2 regions of the Bacillus haimaensis genome follow, and region 2 is predicted to be linked to the other one. Evidence: riboswitches for the same ligand, from Rfam matches in the RefSeq annotation. Region 2 holds a riboswitch; the other holds the start of a gene.
What was found. Region 2 has a riboswitch for lysine ahead of ABN702_RS01345 (Na+/H+ antiporter NhaC family protein). Riboswitches for the same ligand answer to the same signal wherever they lie in the genome.
Positions count from the first base shown of each region.

Region 1: another riboswitch for lysine. It lies ahead of ABN702_RS03315 (aspartate kinase); the one in region 2 lies ahead of ABN702_RS01345 (Na+/H+ antiporter NhaC family protein).

Region 1 covers NZ_CP158164.1:691,093-698,001, reverse strand. Annotated here, with positions in the region: gene ABN702_RS03325 (YslB family protein) at 1-122, shown strand, start outside; gene ABN702_RS03320 (carbohydrate kinase family protein) at 362-1,306, opposite strand; gene ABN702_RS03315 (aspartate kinase) at 1,431-2,672, opposite strand; lysine riboswitch at 2,851-3,037, opposite strand; gene uvrC (excinuclease ABC subunit UvrC) at 3,108-4,880, opposite strand; gene trxA (thioredoxin) at 5,255-5,569, opposite strand; gene ABN702_RS03300 (electron transfer flavoprotein subunit alpha/FixB family protein) at 5,802-6,779, opposite strand; gene ABN702_RS03295 (electron transfer flavoprotein subunit beta/FixA family protein) at 6,821-6,909, opposite strand, start outside.
Region 2 covers NZ_CP158164.1:316,014-322,922, forward strand. Annotated here, with positions in the region: gene ABN702_RS01330 (bifunctional metallophosphatase/5'-nucleotidase) at 1-802, shown strand, start outside; gene ABN702_RS01335 (YunC family protein) at 882-1,184, shown strand; gene ABN702_RS01340 (HD-GYP domain-containing protein) at 1,334-2,440, shown strand; lysine riboswitch at 2,522-2,711, shown strand; gene ABN702_RS01345 (Na+/H+ antiporter NhaC family protein) at 2,852-4,414, shown strand; gene ABN702_RS01350 (sodium-dependent transporter) at 4,774-6,309, shown strand; gene ABN702_RS01355 (MetS family NSS transporter small subunit) at 6,309-6,428, shown strand; gene ABN702_RS01360 (M23 family metallopeptidase) at 6,477-6,909, opposite strand, start outside.

The DNA of each region.
Region 1 (6,909 bases), 380 kb from region 2:
TCCAGCTTGAAGCCGGCTTTCTTGCAGAACAAGTTCAACGCCAAAAAGGCAAAACTGCCGAGGCAATCGAAGAGCAGAAAAAACGCCAGGAGATCTACATCACCGTCCAATGGGACAAATAACCTATACTTTCTAGCGCATGCTGAGGCATGCGCTTATTTCTTTCTGTTTTGACTGGTGGGTACTGCTTTCGAATTCACCAGAGTTCATAGTTCGTGCCGAAAATGGGTGAGTTGATGCCGAACAGTACCGAGTTCGTGCCAAAGTCAGCCTAGTTCGTGCCGAAAAAGGCAAAGTTGATGCCGAACTCCTTTTAGAGGTACTTCCTTGGCGCTAAAGATTTTAATGTATCCGATAAAAGCTACATCCCCCAGTCAATTTCTTCCAAACGGGGCATTGCTGTCATGGCCCCATGTTTTGTTGTTGCAAGTGCCCCAAGATTGTTGGCGAAGGCGATGCATTGAAAGAGTGCTTCTGATGTAGATGGTATGCCATTAAAGTAAACATATCGAAGTAAACCTGCCATAAAGGCATCCCCGGCACCGGTTGTATCCACTGGTTCCACTTTCTTTACGGGTATGTGATAAGTTTTTTGATTTTGTATTGCATATGTACCTGATTCCCCAACAGTCACGAGGATCAAAGGAATATTCAATCTCACAAGCTTATCGATTCCATCCTCCATTTGCGAAGTTTCCGTTAGAAATAACAGTTCCTCGACCGTTAATTTAAGAATATCCACTTCAGTTAAAAAGGAGTGAATCGTATTTCTGCATTGTGCTTCGCTTTCCCATCGCAGCAGTCTGATGTTTACATCAAACGAAATGAGGGTTCCGGCTTTTTTCGCCATTGCCACTGCTTGTTGAGTGGTCGTAAGCGCTATAGAGTGGAACATTGTCCCTGAGCTTATATGAAAAATGGAAGCTTGCAGAAATGCTTCAGTAGCAAGATAATTTTTCTCCAATTGAACGTGAGGTGTTTCATCCATATACTTGTGGAAGATTCTTTCGTTATCGGACATAAGATGCACGTATACTCCAGTCACTTGTTTCTCTGGAATTACTTGAGCGTAATCAAGTCGCACGTTTTCCTTTAAAAGTTCATTGCGGACAAACTGACCGTTTTCATCTTCACCAGTTACCGTCATAAGATAGGATGGAACTTTAAGGCGACTCAAGCCTACTGCTACATTTAATGAAGCTCCACCAAGATAGGTATTGTATGATTTGTTTGTTATATCTTTGGCAATGAAATCGACAAAAGCATCCCCATAAGTTATAACATGGCTTTTATTACTCTTTTTCATCTATGATTACACCTCTAACCTCTCCAGGCATTTTCTTATAGATTATCACTAAAAGAGATGCCTGTCCCCCAGATTCATATTCATAAAAAAAGAGCACCCTCAAAGGACGCTCCTCCCACTTCACCTAGTTCAATACTCTCTCCACTGATTCTTCCCCAAGCTTGAACGCTACATGCAACGCCTCTACAGCCTTCACCATTACTCCTACATCCACCACTGTGGATACCTTGATTTCGGAAGTACTTACCATTTTGACATGAATGCCTTCCGTCGCCAGCACCTGGAACATTTCCGCAGCTACACCAGGGTTGGAAATCATACCGGACCCAACGATGGAAACCTTCGCTAAGTTGCTTTCTTTTTCAATATGAGTAAAGCCCAGATGCTCTTTATATTGCTCGAGCACTTGGATAGTCTCTTCCACATCCTTCGTTTTCACAGAGAAGGAGATATTAGTTGTATCTTTATCCATACTTGTCTGGATGATGATATCGACGTTCAGGCTATGTTTTGCCAATGTTGTAAAAATAGTGGATAGAGTATGTAGCTCATTCGGCAATCCACATACGGTAATACGGGTAATCTGATCTTCAAACGCAATTCCTCTTACTACTAAACTCTTTTCCATGGAAACTTCCTCCTCAATGATGGTGCCTTCTTCCTCTTCCATACTTGAACGCACAACAAGCTGCACTCCATAATTTTTCGCAAATTCAACCGCTCTTGGGTGTAATACACCCGCTCCTAAATTGGCAAGCTCCAGCATTTCGTCATAGGATACTGCCGCCAATTTTCTTGCTTCTTTCACAAAACGGGGATCCGTCGTAAACACTCCGGTTACATCTGTATAGATATCACATTTGTCCGCTTCCAGAGCAGCAGCCAATGCAACAGCCGTTGTATCGGAACCACCTCGGCCAAGTGTTGTGATTTCATTCGTCTCCGTAATCCCTTGGAAGCCTGCCACAATCACAATTTTCCCTGCAGCCAAATGGCTTTTCAAAAGGTCTGTTTCAATATGGGTGATTCTGGCATTCCCATGTACAGGCTCTGTCCGAATACCGGCCTGCCATCCAGTCAGGGATACCGCTTCATGGCCTCTGACCTGAAGCGCCATAGCTAAAAGTGAAATGGTGATCTGCTCCCCAGTTGTAAGAAGCATATCCATATCGCGTTTGCTCGGGTGTGGATTGATTGCATTTGCCAACGTTAACAGCTGATCTGTCGTTTTCCCCATGGCAGAAACCACCACCACTACCTTGTGGCCTTTTTCCACTTCAGAAATAACTCGTTTTGCAACATGCTGAATTCGCTCAACAGACCCGACCGAAGTTCCTCCAAATTTTTGTACAACAATCGTTGACATACCCACCATTCCCTTTTCTAGTTTATTTCATCATAATGTAAAAGATAGAAAGCCCAATGGATGCACCTCGCGAAGAAATGAGTCTTAAACCCGTGACTATTTCCTGTATGAAGGTATAAAAAAACAGCAATGAGCTTTGTCTCATTGCTGTGATTGGCAAAATATAAAAACCGTTCACGCGTGAGATAGCTCTCCAGGCAGCACAAAAACAGCCTGACAGTCCTACATTTCTTAAACGCAGAACCAGTAAAAAAAAGAAAAAGAGACTTTTTTTTACTTCGGCGATCCTCCCCTTTCCGTAATCTTCTCGGAAGCTCTTTCTTCTCCGATTACATACTTTTGAAGTTCGCACCTCTATCATCACTTCATTAGTTTGAAGTGGCACATTATGAAATTAATAGTGATTATATCAGACTCCTAGAATAGATACAATACCTATTCCTGTAATTTATTAAAAATTTCTTCAGCGATGGGGCGTGGGATTTTCGCCTGCTGAATCTCTTCCACTGTTGCTTCCTTCAGTTTTGCAACAGATCCAAACTGCTTGAGCAGCGCTTTTTTCCTTGTTGCCCCTACTCCCGGAATATCGTCCAAGACGGAGTGGAAGACATTTTTACTCCTTAGCTGGCGATGGAATGTAATCGCAAATCGATGAACCTCATCCTGGATTCTCTGCAGCAGGTAGAACTCCTGGCTCGTCCGCTCGAGCGGGACAATCATGGCGTCTTCTCCAGCCAGTAGATTGCTCGTTCGATGCCTCTCATCCTTTGCAAGACCGACAATCGGTATAAAGAGGTTCAGCTCGTTTTCGAGCACATCCCTAACAGCAGACATATGCCCTTTTGCGCCATCAATGATGATAAGGTCTGGAAGTGGCAGGGATTCCTTCAGTACTCTCGTGTACCTTCTTCTTACCACTTCACGCATGGATTCATAATCATCCGGTCCTTGTACGCTTTTCGTCTTGTATTTCCGGTACTCTCTTTTTTCAGGCTTGCCATCGATGAACACAACCATCGCAGAAACAGGATCTGTCCCTTGTATATTCGAGTTGTCGAATGCTTCAATTCTTAAGGGTGTTTCAATTCCAAGAACCTCACCAAGGTTTTCCACCGCTTTGATTGTTCTCTTTTCATCGCGTTCAATCAAGGAGAACTTCTCCACCAAGGCTACTTTGGCATTTTTCTTCGCCAAGTCAACCAATTGTTTCTTTTTGCCTCTTTGCGGCTGCATCACATTGGTCTGCAGAAGGGCCTGCGCCATCTCCAATTCGATTCCATTCGGCACCATCACCTCTTTTGGTACAAAGTGATTCTGTTTGGAATAGAATTGTCCGAGGTAGGTCAGGAAATCCTCCTCCGGTTCATTATAAATCGGGAAAAGTGATACATCCCGTTCTATCAGCTTGCCTTGTCGGATAAAGAACACCTGCACACACATCCAGCCCTTATCCACCGCATACCCAAACACATCACGGTCAACAAAGTCGTTCATTTCCATCTTCTGCTTTTCCATCGTGGCTTCGATATTCAGAATCTGATCGCGAAATTCCTTTGCTCGTTCAAACTCCAGATCCTCTGCGGCCTTCTGCATCTTTACGGTCAATTCTTCCTTGACCTCTTTATATCCGCCGTTAAGGAATCGCACAATCCCATCGACCATCTCTTTGTTCGTTTCCTGGGATATGTCCTCCACGCAAGGTGCAAGACATTGGCCCAAATGATAATAAAGGCAGACCCTGTCTGGCAGGGTCATGCATTTACGCAACGGATAGACGCGGTCTAGCAGCTTCTTGGTTTCATTGGCAGCCTGTACATTGGGATAGGGTCCGAAATACTTACCCTTATCCTTTGCCACCTTCCTTGTAATGAGAAGTCGAGGATGCTTCTCCGCCGTAATTTTTATAAAAGGATAGCGCTTATCATCCTTCAGCATCACATTGTATTTCGGATTATGCTTCTTTATAAGATTCAGTTCGAGTATCAATGCCTCAATATTTGAAGACGTGACAATATATTCAAAATCCACAATCTCATTCACCAGTCTCAGCGTTTTGCCGTCATGACTGCCTGTAAAATATGAGCGGACCCGGTTTTTCAGCACCTTTGCCTTTCCTACATAGATGATGGTACCCTGCCTATCCTTCATGAGGTAGCATCCTGGTTGGTCAGGCAATATCGCAAGCTTTTCTTTTATGTTCTGTTCCATTTACCCTTTCACCCCAACCAATGATTTGTCTCCTTTTATTATACATCTATCTGTTTTTTTGTTCCATTTTGAGTTTGGTGCGATCTTTACCCATTAGCTGAATGAATCTGGATCTGCTAATCTAACAAGGTTCTTGAAACACCGCTGTTGATTTCCGCACTAGGCTGCGCTTTCCGCGGGGCGATGCTGGAGCCTCCTCAGGCTTTGCCTTGCGGGGTCTCCAGCCTACCGCTAACTCCCGCAGGAGTCTTCGCCTATTGCTCCAATCAACAGCTAGATACATAAAATAATTTACAAACCTTTTCATACAAAAAAGCCCGGCACCCTTATCATTAACAAGGGACACCGGACTTTCAGAACGCTATCAGCTAGGCTTAAGCGTGTTTGTTCAATAGTTCAGCTAAAGCTTCTTTAGGTTGGTAACCAACTGCTTTATCTACCACTTCACCGTTTTTGATAACAAGTAAAGTCGGGATGCTCATTACGCCGAATTTGCCAGCAGTTTCTTGGTTTTCGTCTACGTCGACTTTTACGATTTTCACTTTGTCGCCCATGTCTTGGTCTAGTTCTTCAAGTACTGGAGCAATCATCTTACAAGGACCACACCAAGGTGCCCAGAAGTCTGCTAAAACTAAGCCTTCGCTTGTTTCTTGCGTAAAAGTTTGATCTGTTACATTTTGAATAGCCATTATAATTCCTCCTAAACGTTTATGTCACAATTAACGTATGTTAATTGGTTTCTCTCTGCCAGATGGATTATCTTTCAGAGTTTCAGTATAGCTAGAGTATAGCATTTCCGAAAAACGGACGCTAATTATTTGCTTCACTCTAGTTTTAACCTATTTTTCAAAATTAATTTGCGGTTTTCCAATAAAAAACGACCAAGCGAGTGTACCCCACTCGCTTGGTCTGTCCTCTGCCTTAGTTTGTTACCAATAGCTTTTTGAATTCTGCTGTCAATAAAGGTACAACTTCGAACAGGTCTCCAACAATTCCATAATCCGCAATCTTGAAGATATTAGCTTCCGGATCTTTGTTGATTGCTACGATAACTTTGGAGTTGGACATACCAGCCAAATGCTGGATCGCTCCTGAGATACCGCAAGCAATATAAAGGTCAGGAGTGATGACTTTACCTGTCTGCCCTATTTGCAGGGAGTAATCGCAATAGTCCGCATCACATGCTCCACGGGATGCTCCAACTGCTGCTCCAAGCACATCAGCCAGCTCTTTTAGCGGTTCAAATCCTTCTGTACTCTTAACTCCACGGCCGCCTGCCACTACTACTTTCGCTTCGGAAAGGTCGACACCGTCCGTTGCTTTGCGAACCACTTCTTTAATGATGGTACGAAGGTCTTTTACATCTACATCCAAAGAGGATACGTCACCAGTTCTGGCATCATCCCTTTCTAGCGTTGCGATGTTGTTTGGACGGATCGTTGCAAAGATAAGACCATCCGTTACGATTTTCTTTTCAAACGCTTTACCTGAGTAGATCGGACGAGTGAACACTAGGTTTCCACCCACTTCTTCTACTTCTGTTGCATCGGAAACAAGTCCAGAATTCAACTTGCTTGCTAGTTTTGGTGAAAGGTCTTTTCCTAATGCAGTGTGTCCGAAAATCAGTCCTTCCGGTTTTTCTGCGTCGATGACAGCCGTTAATGCTTGCGCATATCCATCCGATGTATACGTTTTCAAATTGGCGTGCTCTACAGTAATGACACGGTCTGCTCCGTATGCAATAAGCTCCTGTGCCAGGGAACCAACACTTTCTCCCACTAATACGGTAACAACTTCTCCACCCTCTGCCACTGTTTTACCTGCAGCAATCGCTTCAAATGAAACATTACGTAATGCCGATTCACGTACCTCTGCTAAAGTTAATACTTTTCTTGCCATGTTTGTCTCCTCCTGTCCATGTATCGATCTATCTGTATAGGTTAGATTACTTTCGCTTCATTTCTAAGTGCAGCCACAAGTTCTTTTACTTGTGCATCAAGCTCGCCCTGTAAGACTCTTCCCGCTTCTT
Region 2 (6,909 bases):
CGATGTCATTCTCGGTGGACACACCCATCATGTGCTGCCTGAAGGGAAAATGATCGGGAATACGCTCGTTTGTGGCGCTGGGAAGTATGGGCAGTTTATCGGAGAGGTCTCTATTGGTTTTAATGAGCAGAAGAGGATAACACAGAAAAAGGCTAAGCTGCATTCCCTGGAAGAGACACAACCCAATAGTGAAGTGAAAAAGGTGATTGATCGGATGGAAGAGGAAGCGTCAGGAGCTTTGCAGTACAAGCTGGCTGAATTGCAGGAACCTATGAAAATCGACTGGTTCGCCCCATCCCCCCTTGCAAATTTTCTGGCAGAAGCATTAAAAGAATGGTGTGATGCAGATATCGGAATGGTGAATGCCGGGGTGCTGCTGGAGTCCATTCCAACAGGTGCAATTACAAGAGAGGCATTGCATCGCCTATGCCCCCATCCAATCAATCCTTGTCGAGTGACGCTGACCGGTGAGGAGCTTCGGGAGGTCCTTCAACAATCAATCCAGCCTGAAATGGAAGAACTGAAGGTGAAAGGCCTCGGCTTCCGGGGGAAAGTGATGGGGAAGATGGCGTTAAGTGGATTGGAGCTGGAAAGTGAATTTTTCTCAGATGGTACTTTGCAAATCAAAGCCATTCGTGTAAAGGGGAAAGAAATCCAAAGCCATGATGCCATTTCCATTGGCACAATCGATATGTTCACGTTCGGGCGCATGTATCCAACCATTGTGCGTGCAAAAGACAAGAAGTTCTACATGCCCGAATTGCTTCGGGACGTCCTAGCCGAAAAGCTTTCACGTTTATAAGCTAAGCTAATACCCATTTTTTACACTCTTTTGTGCTCCTGTCATAAATTGATAGGAGAAGGGAGCGTGACAACTATCTATGATTGAAATGGCGCCAATCAAAATTAATGACTTTACTTTTACAGCAATCACTGTCAGATTGCCTAAAACCAATTTTCTTGCTGTAACCAGTGATAAAGGATATATCATGTGTGGAGCCCTCGATGTTGCCCTTTTGAATGAAAAGCTGAAAGATCGTCGGATCATTGCTGGGCGAGCGGTGGGTGTTCGGACAATTGAGCAATTAATAGAGGCCCCTTTGGAATCGGTTACGTATGAAGCGGAAAGTCTGGGTATTACAGTTGGAATGTCCGGAAGGGATGCTTTGTTGAGAATGATATAAAAGACCTTCGATGCAAGGTCTTTTTTTATTTGTCGAAAGTTATATTAAATTTTTTATAAAAACTTTGTTAATAATGAAGTTTTCTTTCATTGTTTTTACTATAATGGAAAATATATAGATTTTGTCGAATTATGAAGATAGGAGAAACTATGAGATTATTACCCACTAAGTCCATGAAGCCGGGAATGAAGCTAGCGAAAACTATCTATAATGAGCAGGGGAGAGCATTGTTGAGTGCGGGAATCCCTGTAACAGCACGGATGATTACACGTTTGCAGCAGTTGAATGTTACATATGTTTATATAGAAGATGCAAGAACGAAAGATTTGGAAGCTCCGACGATGATTTCGGATCAAACAAGAAAAAAGGCGATCACCACGATTACCGATACCTTTAAGCTGCTGGAGAGCGAAAAGAAGCTCAGCAAATGGTTTGTGATGGACCAGTCGTCCAAGGACCTAAAGAGCCTTATTCATACTTTGCTTGCAGATATGAAAACCAACCAGGAAGTGGCAACACTTTTAACAGATGTTTATATACATGATAACTATGTTTTCACCCATTCATTGAATGTCACGTTATACGCGCTCTCCATCGGGATCAAATTGGGGTTGCCGCAAAAGGACCTTGAGATTCTGGGGCTTGGCGGGATTCTTCATGACATCGGAAAGATGCAGATACCTTCCGAGATTTTATTCAAGCCTGGGAAACTGACAAGTGAAGAGTTCACTGAAATGAAAAAGCACACCACTTATGGATATGATATTCTACGAAATATGCACACCATTCCTCTTCTTGTCGCTCATTGCGCTTTCCAGCATCACGAAAGACTGAATGGCAGCGGATATCCGAGAGGGGTCAAAAACGAAGATATCCATCTGTTCGGCAAAATCCTGGCAGTGGCGGATGTCTTTGATGCGGTAACCTCGCATCGAATCTATCGGAGTGCGATGCTGCCACATGAGGGCTTGGAGATTCTGTATGCGGGTTCTGAATCCCTTTACGAGCCGGCAATCATCGAGGCTTTCCGGAAATCTGTCGCCATTTATCCTTTCGGGCTTGCTGTGACGCTCAATGACGGCCGAAAAGGGCTCGTTGTAGGGCAGAATAAGGATATCACGGAGCGACCGATCATCCGGATCATAGAAGCGGAGGGAGCCGAACTGGACACCCCGTATGATATCAATTTAAAGGATCACCTGGATGTCAGTATCGTGGATTGCGACAATCAGGGGAGCATGTCAGCGGTAAGCTGATACTAGCAAAAAATTTCCTTTGTCCTCGTGTAATTTTTGTGATATAGTAAAACAATAAAATCATATACTTCCCTTATCATACGATGAGGTAGAGGCTGCATAGCATAAGAGTAAAACTACTGGAGGGTGACACCTAAGATGGTAGAAGAAAGGATGCTGTGCCGAAGCGGAATGAGTCGTCAAGCTTATTTTGCTGGGGTTATCTTGAATAAGGATAACACTGCCATTATGACCGGTACGGACGGGTTTGTAATGGAGGGCTACTGATCGGATGGAGGATAACATACATTACATACGAGTAATGATAGTTATTTTCTATCATTGCGTTTTTTTATGTAATACTCAGAGCCCCCATTATTGTAAACCGTTTGGACAGGTCAAACCAATTACAATTTTATGGGGGTTTTTTGTATGGAAGGAACAATTTATACTTTGATTCCTCCGGTGCTGGCAATCCTGATGGTTATTTTGACCAGAAGGGTATTGCTATCACTTGGAGCAGGGATCCTGGCATCTGCACTATTACTTGCAGATTTCAATCCGATTACGATGTTTGTACTGATATGGGATACAGTGCTTGGCCTATTTTATTCCGTGGAAGATAAAGAATTGAACTTATGGAATATTTATATCTTAATTTTCCTGATCATCCTGGGAATCATTACGGCGTTCATCTCCCTTACAGGCGGTAGCCGTGCATTTGGAGATTGGGCACAGCAAAAGATCAAAACTAGAAGAGGCTCAAAATTTTTAACTGCAATTCTAGGGATTATCATTTTTATTGATGACTATTTTAATGCTTTGGCAGTAGGTCAGATTAGTAGACCACTGACAGATCGTCATAAGGTATCACGTGCTAAACTTGCATACTTGATTGACTCCACATCTGCTCCGATCTGTGTGGTTTCTCCAATATCAAGTTGGGGAGCGGTAATTATCGGGACAATTGGTACTGAGGTATTATTAAAGCAGGGCATCAACAATATTTCGGCTTTTAGCGCATTTATGCAGATCATTCCAATGAACTTATACGTATTTTCCGCACTATTGATGGTTTTTGTTGTATGCTTTTTCAATTTCAACATCGGGCCTATGAAAAAACATGAGGACCGTGCCATGGAAACTGGTCAATTATATGATCCGGAAAAAGAGGTTCCTGGAGAACTTGCTGATGATCTTCCTACAAGTACGAAAGGAACAATCGGCTACCTTGTATGGCCTATCGTTTCTCTCTTTGTCGGTGTGATCGGTGCGATGTTCTATACTGGGGCAACTGCTATTGATGGGGATATTACCCTGCTTGGCATTTTTGAAAACACAGATCCTTCCGCATCCTTGTTCTATGGTGGTATGTTTGCATTGCTTGTATCCTTCCTTTTCTTGTTCAGACAAATTTCCAAAGGTGGAATAAGCGGGAATGTGGTTGGAAAAGGAATTTGGGCTGGTACCAAATCCATGCTTCCAGCCATCTATATCTTAATATTCGCTTGGACCATTGGGGGGCTTATCGGGGAGCTTGGAACCGGCGATTACCTTGCTGGTGTTGTAGCTGACTCCAATATGAACATTGCGTTCCTGCCGGTAGTCATCTTCATTATCGCAGGATTTACAGCTCTTGCTACAGGGACATCCTGGGGGACTTTTGGCCTGTTGCTTCCAATCGCAGGTCAGATTGCAGCGGCGACAGACGTCAGCCTTCTTTTACCGGCTCTCGCTGCAGTGCTTGCAGGGGCAGTGTTCGGGGATCACTGTTCACCGATTTCCGATACGACCATCCTTTCCTCAACAGGGGCAGGATGTAATCATATCGACCATGTCATGACACAGCTTCCATATGCATTGATTTGTGCAGTCATCTCCATTATTGGTTATATTGTGCTTGGGGTGACTGGTAGCACAATGTTGGGTCTATTGGTGGTATTTGCAGCATTTGTCATCTTGGTGTTTGCTACTAGAGCGATGAAAACTGCCTAAAAATACTTTTCATAAATATTAAAAAACACACTTTCTTATTGTGCTATATCTTCTAGCATATTGGAAAGTGTGTTTTTTTATATTTTTTTCAATTAACTTTCAAGGAATAATTATTCATAAAAAAAAGCTTATGTGGCGGTATTTGGAGAAGAGTTCTCTTGAAGTTATGAATATTTATTCAATATCGAACTTTGTCGTCTTAACTCGAAAAGGATAAATGAAAATAATGTTTTGACATAGTCATAAAGTCTAGTTATACTATGTATAAATTATATTAAATAGTCTGAAAAAAGAAAAGATTTGGACTCTTTTATCTATTTTTTGGAAAATCTATGAGTTCAACGGGGGAGGATATTACAATGGAAAATCGACCGCAATGGGGGACAAGGGCAGGATTTATTATGGCAGCGGTTGGATCGGCCATCGGTTTGGGAAACATATGGCGCTTTCCGGCAGTTGCCTATGACAATGGAGGAGGAGCATTCTTTTTACCTTACTTATTTGCTCTTCTGACAGCAGGTATCCCACTACTGATACTTGAGTTCACACTAGGCCATAAGTATCGTGGATCTGCTCCTCTTTCTTATGCTAGATTAAGTAAAAAGTTTGAATGGCTCGGCTGGTGGCAGGTTGCAATAGCATTTGTTATTTCCACTTATTATGCTGTCATTATCGCTTGGGCGATGTCTTACTCTGTTTTCTCATTAAAATTAAGCTGGGGCGAGGACACAGTAGGATTCCTGGTAGAAGATTATCTTCAGTTGGCAGCTCCGGGTGAATTCGGAAGCTTGGTGCCGTCTGTACTTATACCATTGATACTAGTTTGGGTCATTACATTAGGGGTTCTTTTCAAAGGAATCAAAAAGGGAATTGAAGTTGCGAATAAAATTTTCATTCCAACATTGGTAGTTCTATTCTTGATCATTGTTGTACGCGCTTTAATGCTTGACGGTGCAGTCGAAGGCTTGAATGCATTCTTCAAACCGAATTGGGACGTCCTGACAAGCGGAAAGGTGTGGGTTGCAGCATATGGACAGATTTTCTTCAGTCTTTCGATTGCATTTGCCATCATGGTGACTTACTCAAGTTACCTTCCGAAAAAATCAGATATTACAAACAACGCCTTTATTACAGGCTTCAGTAACTCAGGATTTGAGCTATTGGCAGGTATCGGGGTATTCAGTATCTTAGGTTTCATGGCGGTGCAGCAGGGTGTAGGTGTAGATGAAGTTGTAAAAGGCGGAGTGGGGCTTGCGTTTATGGTATTCCCGCAGGTGATCAACGAGTTCCCGGCTTTCAACCAGTTCTTCGGATTCCTATTCTTTACTTCATTGGTACTTGCAGGATTAACGTCCTTGATTTCCATCGTGGAAACATTTGTTGCAGGGGTACAGGATAAATTCAACATCTCCCGTACAAAAGCGGTACTATTCGGTGGAGGACTTTCTGCAGTCCTATCTTTATTCTTTGCAACTCAAGGCGGCTTGAACCTACTGGATGTAGCTGACTACTTCATCAACCAGTTCGGTGTAGCACTTGCAGGTCTTGTTCAAGTTATCGTTGTAGTATGGATTGTAAGACAATTGAAGCCTCTTCAGGATCATGCGAATATGGTTTCTGATATCAAATTGACAGGATTCCTTGGATCATGGTGGAAGATTTCCTTGGCTTTCATCACGCCTTTGGTTCTTGGATACATGATGTTTGATCTAATCCGTACAAACATTAAGGAAGTTTATGGTGCCGCAGATGGGTATTCCCGTCTATTCACGATTCAATACGGCTGGATTGTTGCTTTGGGAGCTATCTTGGTAGGAATCGTATTCTCCTTATTGAAATGGAAAAAAGCGGAGGTAGTTTTACCATCTTCCTCTTCAAAGGAGGTCAATAAATAATGGAAGCTAGTGCATTAGTTATGATGGTTGTAGGAATTGTGGTCATCTGGGGCGGAATGGGTGGCAGCATCTACTGGGCAGTAAAAAAATCTAAAGAGCAAAAACAAGTGCAGAATTAAAAAGAAAGCTGTTGGCGGGTAAAAAACCGCCAGCAGCTTTTTTGTTTCCTATCGTTTTCTCCGGTCCCCGCGTTCCCAGGATTTTAAGTGAGGAAACGGATCAAACGACCATTCTGTATACCCATTATCCTTGTACATTCCATAATGCAGATGCGGAGGGAATTTCCCTGCTGTTCCAGGTGGTCCATAGCCGGAACTGCCGACGGAACCAATCATCTGCCCGGGTTCTACTACTTGTCCCACCTCCAGGTCCTTCGCGAAGCCGTTCAGATGGGCAAAATAATGATAGGTGTTATTGATGTCCCTGATTCCGATCCGCCACCCCCCGAATTTGTTCCATCCCTTGATTTCGATGATTCCATAACAGGTGGAGCGAACGGGAACGCCGTAACTTGCAAAAATATCGGTTCCCTCATGCATTCTTCTGCCACCCCAGCCCCTAGCATCCCCCCAGGTATTCTTATAGCTGAAATTGGAGCGG